Regions from separate parts of the Marinicrinis sediminis genome, predicted to be linked through region 2. Evidence: riboswitches for the same ligand, from Rfam matches in the RefSeq annotation. Region 2 holds a riboswitch; each other region holds the start of a gene.
What was found. A riboswitch is a leader RNA that binds a small molecule or an ion and turns the genes downstream of it on or off. The one in region 2 is predicted to bind cobalamin.
Positions count from the first base shown of each region.

Region 1: linked by a shared signal. The riboswitch ahead of ACFSUC_RS06600 (ribonucleoside-diphosphate reductase subunit alpha) and the one ahead of metE (5-methyltetrahydropteroyltriglutamate--homocysteine S-methyltransferase) in region 2 are both predicted to bind cobalamin.
Region 3: linked by a shared signal. The riboswitch ahead of ACFSUC_RS01615 (ABC transporter substrate-binding protein) and the one ahead of metE (5-methyltetrahydropteroyltriglutamate--homocysteine S-methyltransferase) in region 2 are both predicted to bind cobalamin.

Region 1 is NZ_JBHUMM010000010.1:124,547-127,681, forward strand. Features, by position in the region: gene ACFSUC_RS06600 (ribonucleoside-diphosphate reductase subunit alpha) at 1-1,132, opposite strand, end outside; cobalamin riboswitch at 1,264-1,540, opposite strand; gene ACFSUC_RS06605 (DUF2203 domain-containing protein) at 1,714-2,115, shown strand; gene ACFSUC_RS06610 (DNA-3-methyladenine glycosylase I) at 2,258-2,902, shown strand.
Region 2 is NZ_JBHUMM010000043.1:674,247-677,381, reverse strand. Features, by position in the region: gene metE (5-methyltetrahydropteroyltriglutamate--homocysteine S-methyltransferase) at 1-1,781, opposite strand, end outside; cobalamin riboswitch at 2,082-2,291, opposite strand; gene ACFSUC_RS16865 (LysM peptidoglycan-binding domain-containing protein) at 2,527-3,135, shown strand, end outside.
Region 3 is NZ_JBHUMM010000001.1:336,779-339,913, forward strand. Features, by position in the region: gene ACFSUC_RS01610 (FecCD family ABC transporter permease) at 1-620, opposite strand, end outside; gene ACFSUC_RS01615 (ABC transporter substrate-binding protein) at 617-1,630, opposite strand; cobalamin riboswitch at 1,911-2,106, opposite strand; gene ACFSUC_RS01620 (hypothetical protein) at 2,509-2,913, shown strand.

The DNA.
Region 1 (3,135 bases), on a different contig from region 2:
GCTGTTCCCATTGCGCTCCCCAACTGTCCTCGATGCTATAGCCTTTTATTTCCCGTATCTCATGCGGATCGAACAAGTGCCAGTCTTCTCTGGCCTCGACTTTTTTCATGAACAAATCCGGGATGCAGACGCCTGGGAAGATATCATGCGCTTTCATGCGGTCATCGCCGTTGTTGGTTTTCAGATTGAGAAAATCAAAAATATCTTTATGCCACACATCGAGATACACAGCTACGGCACCCGAACGAACACCCAGCTGATCCACCGCTACTGCAGTATTGTTGAAATTCTTGATCCACGGAATTACACCGCCGGCTGCATGCTTGAAGCCGCGGATGGATGAGCCTCGGCTCCGCACTTTGCCCATATAAATGCCCATACCGCCGCCCAGTTTGGACACCTGGGCAAAGCTGGAGTCCGTATGGTAAATGCCCCACAGATCATCCGGTACCGTATCGATAAAGCAGCTGGACAATTGATGGAACGGCTTGCGGCTATTCGCAAGGGTAGGAGTGGCGACGGTCATTTCCAGTTGGCTCATCACGTCATAAAATTGCTTCGCCCAATACACGCGATCCGTTTCCTTCATAGCCAGATGCATGGCCACGCCCATAAACATCTCCTGTGGAAGCTCCCAAACTTCGCCATCATAGCTGCGGATCAGGTAACGGTCACTTAGTGTCTTCAGTCCGATATAATTGAACAGGTAGTCACGTTCCGGTTTCACATAGCTGCCCAGCTCTTCGATTTCTTTTCTCGTATAGTGCTGCAGGATATAGCCTCCGTACAGGCCGGCTTCGGTCAGTTCAACAATGAGGTCATAGAGCGAGCCATAGCCGAGATGCTCATATCTCCTACGTAAAGCCGCATCTCTGTACAGGTCATAGACGAGCAGTCTAGCTGCCACGTACTGCCAGTCTGGCGTTTCGATGGATGTCTTCTCAACGGCAAGTCGGATCAGAATTTTTTGAAGCTCGGCTGTTTTCATTTCATTGCGGAAATACGGCAAAATCGCCGTCTCCAGTTCAATCGGATCACAAGCGGAATAAGGCTCGCAGGCAAAGTCAATGACGTTTTTCAGTTTGGAAAAGGTTAGTTCTTCCGTCGTACCATCTCGTTTTAATAGTTTCATGCGGATGCTCCTTTGCTGTTTAAGGTTATTTCAGGCATAAAAAAAAGCATTTTTACGAAAAACGTAAAAATGCTTTACAGGGAACAGATCCGGTGTCCTTGCAAAACACCTCCCTATCTCCCGTAGGTATATCAGTGTTGACAGAACAGGCAGGTCTCCTGACTTCAGCTGGATCACCAGAATCGTTCGTGATCCGTCTATTCCGGCTCGAAATGGAATAAACTTGAAAAGACGCCTTCCCAGTCATGCAGAAATGGATTGGACTAGTGGCCGATTGTCTTTTCACTCAGCTGTTACAGTGGCGGGACCGTGCTGGAATTGCACCAGCTTCCCTATTATGCGGCAGCGACAAAGAATAAAGTTGCGTAAAGATCGTGTCGCTGTAGCACCTGTTCCCACAATATATAGTTGTTGTATGTAAAGATATAACAATATATAGGGGTTGTCAATGTGTAATTGCAAAGATTCGTCACATTTGAATTCGGGTAAGGGATGAAATAATGAGCAGAATCCCATACAATAAGAATAAGGAAATCACGTAAACATGAACCGACTTTCAGCTGAATAGAGAGGGGAAGAACATGGACAAGTATTTTACGCTTCAGGAAGCAGAACAATTGCTGCCACTCCTGAAAAAGGAAATTCATTCTCTTCAGCAACTGCAGCAAAGCTTAAAGGAAAAAGCAGAATATTTACATGAACTTAAAGATCAGCAAGCAGAGGATGGAGCGATATTCCAGACGGAAAGTGAACTGGAATTTATTCAGCTGCAGGCGAAGCTGCATATTCAAAATATTCATCGCCAGGGTGTCTGGCTGAAGAGTGTCGAATTCGGATTGCTTGATTTTCCTTCTATGCTCGATGGTGAAGAGGTGCTGCTTTGCTGGAAGCAAGGGGAGGACGAGATTCGCTATTATCACGCCATTGACAGCGGATTTATGGGCCGCATCCCGATTGAGAAGGATCAGGACTTCTCCTCGTAAAGATGCGTAGAGGTGCGTAAAAATGCGTAGAGATGCGGACCTGTCTAAAAGTAGGTTGCAGAGGAAAAATGCAAAAAAGAGATGCAAGAAAGAGATGTAAAAAGAATTGGAAGAGCGATGTCGGGATGAAAGCAGGATAGGCATGAAAGAAAATGAGAAATTGCAAGTGGGAAAAGAGGAAGTGCAAGCGGGAACAAGCGATCTTGCCGTCGATCAGCGGCGATGTGACTGGGTGACGAAGGAACCGCTGTATATCCGGTACCATGATGAGGAGTGGGGCGTTCCGGTTTATGATGATCAGAAATTGTTCGAAATGATCATCCTGGAGGGAGCTCAGGCTGGGCTTAGCTGGTGGACCATCCTGCAAAAGCGGGCGCACTATCGCCACGTTTTTGATCAGTTTGACCCGCACAAGGTGGCAGCATATGGATCAGACAAACTGGAAGCGCTGCTGCAAGATCGCGGTATCGTGCGGAATCGGCTGAAAATTCAGGCGGCGGTGACGAACGCTCAGGCATGCCTCGCTATTCAAGACAAGCACGGCAGTTTGACGGACTATTTGTGGTCGTTCACAGGCGGGAAACCGATTCAGAACAGTTGGTCCTCGATGTCCGAGGTGCCGGTGACCACACCCCAATCTGACGCCATGAGCAAGGCTCTCAAGAAAGCTGGCTTCAAATTTGTAGGCTCCACCATCTGTTATTCGTTTATGCAGGCTGTGGGGATGGTTAATGACCATCTGGTTCACTGTTGTCGATATGAGAAAGTAAGGGATCTGAGCCGCTGAATGGGGCAAGGTCCCTTTATAGGTTGTTTCCATATGGATTTCTGTTTGTGTCTGTTTCATTTTGCAGGATACTTGTATATCTGAAACCCGCTATGTCTGACCGCTATTATCATATAAATTAATACGTTAGTTCAAATTATTAAAATCATATAACAAGGTTTATATGAAAATTATAGTAAGAGGATTTGTTCATACACATGTGCAATCTTTAACTTAATTTTAGGAGGGTGAAG
Region 2 (3,135 bases):
TTTGCCTCCAGCGCTTCGACCTCTTTGCGCAGTGCAAGGGCAATCTGATTCGCCACTTGTTCAGATGACAGGTCATTTCGGACAAAAGACCAGTTTAAAATCGTCACCGGACCCGTCAGCATACCTTTTACCGGCCTGGACGTTATCGACTGGGCAAACTGCGTTTCCTTCACCGTCATTGCTTCTGTAAACGCCACATCACCATAAATAATCGGTGGTTTCACACAGCGTGAGCCGTAAGATTGGACCCAGCCATTTTTCGTAAACACAAAGCCAGCCAGCTTCTCACCAAAAAATTCCACCATGTCCGTTCGTTCAAACTCGCCATGTACGAGCACATCCAGTCCGATTTCCTCTTGTGTCCGGATACAAGCTTCAATCTGTTCATTCACAAACGCCTCATACTGATCATCACGCCATTCCCCTTTGCGCCATAGTCGTCTGGCCCGTCTGACTTCCGGCGTTTGAGGAAAACTGCCAATCGTGGTAGTCGGCAGAGTCGGCAGTTGCCATTTTTCGGCCTGGAGTCGATGACGTACTGCAAATGAAGCAGATCTTGTCACGTGACGTACATCCAGTCCTGCCAGTTCTGCTGCTGTATCTGGTCGATGGCGTCCTGCCAGAGATCTGAATTGCTGCAAAGCTTCCTTTGATTCCCATAGTGGTTTTTCCACCGAAGAAGTCCCCTTGTTGCATGCATCTCTGAGGATGTTCAACTCTTGCAGTTTTTCGCGGGCTCCGGCCAGTGCTCCCTGGATCATCGGCTCCAGCGCGTCTTCATTTCGAGTCGTTACCGGCACATGGAGCAGACTGCAAGAAGGCTGGAGGATCACCTTGTCTTTCGGTACATGATTGCAGATCGTTTCGATCCATTTCAGCTTCTCTGTGAGGTCTGCTCTCCAAATGTTGCGACCATCGATCAGACCTGCGCCCAGCCATTTATCCTGCGGCCATGCGATTTCTTTCAATGCCTGTAGATGAACGCCTCGATCATGAATAAAATCGAGTCCCACGCCATGCACAGGCAACTGCAGCAAATCATGCAAGTTGTCCACGGCTTCAAAATACGTTTGCAGCATCACTTGAATGCCCGGTACTTGCGTGGCGATGGCTTCATAAATCTCACGAACATACGCCTGATCCGCCACCGAAGATTCCCATACCAGACATGGCTCATCGATCTGCACCCATTTAACCCCTTCCGCCTCCAATTGACGGAGCATTTCCACATACACCGGGAGAAATGAAGAGATTTTTTGACTGAAAGAATCCGCTGCATATCCCTTGCTCAGTTTCAAAAATGAATACAACCCTACGATGACAGGCTTCCCTTCCACCCCTGCGCGTGCCTTGGCAAATCGATACGCCTGAAGTGGCTTATTCTCGGCAAGATAAGGCTCTCCTTCTCCAATTTCCGGAACCAGATAATGATAATTGGTATTCATCCATTTTGTCATTTCACAGGCAGTAGCCTGTTCATTTCCTCTGGCCATCGCAAAATACGTGTCCAGCGTAACCGCTCCGCCCGGATGTCCAAACCTTTTCGGCACCATGCCAAACATAACAGCCATATCCAGCATATGATCATAATACGTAAAGTCGCCAACCGGAATCAGATCGATTCCGCCCTGCACAGACTCCATCAGATGCCTCTGTTGAATCCGCTCCATTTCGAAGCGAAACTCAGATTCATCCCACTTTCCGGCCCAGAACTGCTCCAGCGCTTTCTTCCATTCTCTTTGCTCTCCTATTCTCGGAAATCCCAGGTGACTCGTTATCATGGATTGATTGCTCAACGCTTTCCCCTCCTGTTGTTTACTTTCTCCTGCTCATGGCTCACACATGATCTATCTTTGTTTTTTTCATCCTCATGTTGATATGTTTCATTTTCTTTCAGTCACTCTCTGGCACTTGCTCGCTTCCTACTCTTTATTTTCCCTAACAAAAAAGCGCCTTTCCCCCGTACTGGCAAGGGAAAGACGCTCGTCACAAACACGTACAAATTCACGACCAACCGGATACAAAATGGCATCCAGCGGTTGCGATCGTCTAACACCTCCCTATCTCCCGTAGGTTAAATATCAGTGTTGTTGAAACAGGCAGGTCTCCTGGCTAACGGCATTCGATCATCAGCACCTTCCCAGTGGGTGAGCACCAGTGGCATTATCGCTGTGAAACAACCGTTTACAGTGGCGGGACCGCGTCGGATTTGAACCGAACTTCCCTTTTAAGCGAATCCGTCAGCAAGCATCTGCTCCTGAACGTTTCGCACCTGTTCCCGAATATGCAATTATTAAGTCTAGTAAACAGGTATGATTATACGGAATAATCAGACAATACGCAAGCCCCTCTTTCAATCTTTTGGAATGATACACTCACAAGAATCAAGAAAATATTGAACATTCATAAGATCATAGGCTTTCTCTCGAGCTGGAATGATTGCGTTTTCCGTACCAGTAAATACCGCTTACTCTCTTGTCGTCTATCGATTATGATGAAACTATCCGAACATAAGGAGCTGACAGCATGAGGAAATGGCGAAGGACCATGGCCGGAATAACGGCAAGTTTAATGCTATTGTCTTCCACCGCACACGCAGGTACATACACCGTTCAAGCCGGTGATTCACTATGGAAAATTTCCACCGCTTATTCGATCAGCCTGAACGAACTGATGACGCGCAACAACCTTCATTCTACCACCATTTATCCCGGTCAAATCTTGCAGGTGCCAGGACCAGACACCTATCAGGTACAGACGAATGAAACGATGTGGACCATTAGTCAAAAATTCAACATTTCTTTGTCTGCACTCATTCAGGCCAATCCTCAGATTGCTAACCCGAATCAAATCTGGGCTGGATTGACCCTTAACTTGCCGGAAGGAACCTACGTTCCGCATACAGCAAACCAATCCGCATGGAAGAAACCAGCCGCTTACGCTGACGGACAATTTCCGCTGGCAGCAGGTTCCTATCAGACACCTCTCGTCCACAACTACGAGGATGGGCGATCCTGGTCACCTGATGGACACGCGACCCGTAAGCATGAAGGGGTTGACCTGTTTGCCGATAAGGGGACTCCCGTCTATAGTGCGATGGCTGGTGAGATCATCAGCTTTGGCTGGAATACGTAC
Region 3 (3,135 bases), on a different contig from region 2:
ACAAAGGTAAACGACCACCCGCGCATCGCCAAACTGCCCAGCAGCCAAAATACAATCTCATTGATCACCTGATCGGATAACGACACCATGAACGATACGAGCGATCCCAGGAAAGCCTGTACCACCACCCCCGACAGAATGAGCGTTTCCAGCTGCAACTTGCCCTGGACGTTCGCCAGTCTCCATACGATCCACAGGCTGATGAGACCGGAGGCAAAAGCAGCAACTGGTATCGTCCACATACCTAGCCACACATGATGCAGACCGAACAGGATGAGAAAGGAAGCGCCCACTGCAGAACCTGAAGCAACCCCCAGCGTATACGGGTCTGCAAGTGGATTGCGCAGTACACCCTGAAAGCCTGCTCCCGCCAGTGACAGGCAAGCTCCGGTCAGGATCGCCAGTATTACCCTTGGCAGGCGCACTTTCAAAATAATCTGCTCAGACGAGGCGGGCCAGTCGGGTTCCACTCCGTCTCCGATGACGGGTAAGCTATGTATTAGAATTTTCCACACCTGCCATAGGGGCAATTGAGCCGTACCCATGGACAGACTGACCACAGCGGAAAGAAGGAGAAGCAGCAACCCTGCTCCTCCCCATACCGCTACCTTTCGTTTCATTCAAACACCAGATCTGGATAGATCCCTTTGGCTATCGCCAGCAAACCTTGTGTGACACGGGGTCCCGGACGAGAGATCAAATCTCCTTCAATGCCGATGAGCGCATCGTCCTGAATCGCTTGAATCGCGTCCCATCCACTGCGTTTTCGAATCATTTGCGCCAGCGTCTCGCCAGACTCTTCATCGGTTACGCCCAGGTTATATAAGATGACTTCAGGATTATCCTGAATGATCTTCTCTTCGTTGATCTGGTTCCAGCCTTCCATGTCTGCGGCGATGTTGATGCCGCCAGCCAGCGTGATCAACTCATGCATGAACTCGCCCTGTCCGACTGTCCAGCCTTTAGAAAATTCGATATATACCTTCTTCCTGTCTTCCGGTTTCACTGTACTGACTGCGTCCTGAACAAGCTGTATGTCTGCCTTCATTTCCTCCACTAACGCAGCAGCCTCCGCCTGTCTGTTGGTGATCTTGCCAATCGTCTCGATATGTGTGAGGATATCCCCGATATGATTGGGCTCGAACTTGAACAGTTTGAGATCACGACTGCGCAGCTGATCCACGACCTGCTGTTTCATGGAAATGCCCGTAATAACCAAATCAGGCTCCGCGGCGATGATCGCTTCCTCGTTTGGCTTCACAACCCCGCCGACCTTTGGCTTGTCCAGCGCTTCTGACGGGTAATTGTCATAATCCGATACGCCTACCACCTGATCTTCCAGACCAAGGGCAAATAAAATTTCGGTCTCAGACGGCGAAGTGGAAACGATACGCTGCGGCGCCTGATCGAACGTGAAGCTTTCCCCTGTCGCATCCTGCAATGTAAGCGGATAGATCGTCTGACTGCTCGCTTCCTCTTCTGCAGTTGTACCTTCCGCCTCCTGAGCTGGCTGCTCATTCTCCGAAGCTTCCACGTTGTTACTGCCCGTCTCCTGATTCACCTGATTCCCGCAGGCCACCAAACTCAAAGCCAACAAAAGTGCAATTAAACTTGTCCATCCTTTTTTCATTCTGGTTTCTTTCCTTTCTCCATTTCAGATTTGAGAGATGCTGAGGACGTTGAATGCCATACAGCATCGAAATGTCTGCTAGGATCAACCAAAAAGATCTCGTAAATTACGAAACAAACCTCATGAACAACCACATAGACCTTATAAAACAACGAAAAAGCCCCCCGTTTCCGCAGAAACAGAGGGCAGCATAAGGCGGGCATATAGATGGTATTGCCAGTCTGGCAACAAAAGACACGTTTATCCCGTCACAGCCGATCCTTTTCCGCGAAGGATTTCGTTGGCTATAGCCGAATAGGCAGGTCTCCTGGCTTACGGGTTGTACGAACTTCCTCCCCTTCCCGCTTCAACATGAATGAAACAGTGGGCTTGCGAGGTTGTCCCCGATTTACAGTGGCGGGACCGCGCCGGAATTGCACCGACTTCCCTTTTAACCTTGTCATTGACTGACAAGGCACCTACTGGCTGTATGTATTCAATTCGATCAGTCCAATCTCTCTGTTAGCATTATAGCTTAACATCTGGCAGAAATGAAGAGATAATTTGACAGTCATTCATCCAAAGATTGATAAAAATAAAGGATCATGGTGAAAAGTGTCGAATATGGACAGGAATACATAATGGAAGGATTGAAAAGTTTGAGAAATGCTAGGTCTAGAAGAGCCAATATGGTGAGAAGGAAAATATATGATGAATTTGTGGAATTTCTCCGTTCTAAACCATGATAAATACGGGGGTTTTAGGTGTTATTTGTAAATTATACATTATTACTGGAAGCATGATTAGAAGATTTTGAGGAACTGTTGTGGAATAGCATAATTCATATTTTTAAGCTAGTGATTTATTATTCATAATTATTAATAGTGGGATGTGAAAATGTGGAAGGAAAATATTACAAAAAGAATAGTGAAACGATCGAAAAATTAAAATATGATTTAAGATATTATTGTAATCAAAATAATTTAGAAACTCAAGAATTAGATCATCCAGAAAAGGGATGGGTATTTCAATTGAAAAAAAGTAGTAAGATTACACTTGGTATTTCATCTCGGGCAGTAACTGTGATTATTCAAAATATTAATGATGATATGGTTAAAATATCAACCGGTAATATTAAGTGGGCATCTAAAGTTACTGGGGGATTAGTTGCAATATTCAGTCCATTGGCATTGATTGCATTTCCAGTTCTCGTATCTACTTGTGTAGGTTTGGTTAAACAAAATAATATGTTAAAACAAATAGAACAATTTATAGAAAATCGCATGACTCTAATTGATAATTAAAATAAATGCTTCTTCGCCATACTGCATGGCTAATGTCTGTTTACTAGAAAATATGTCAATACTGCCTTGTATATCAGAATGAGGCGGGATGAAAAATGTGGGCATCAGCAAGCAGTAAGGATAATTTAATTTTGGATATGTTTAAAATTGCTCTTCAAATTAAAGATCCGTGGCAATTCGTACATATAGAGTTTGATGATCAGGATCAAGCTTGGCATTTGT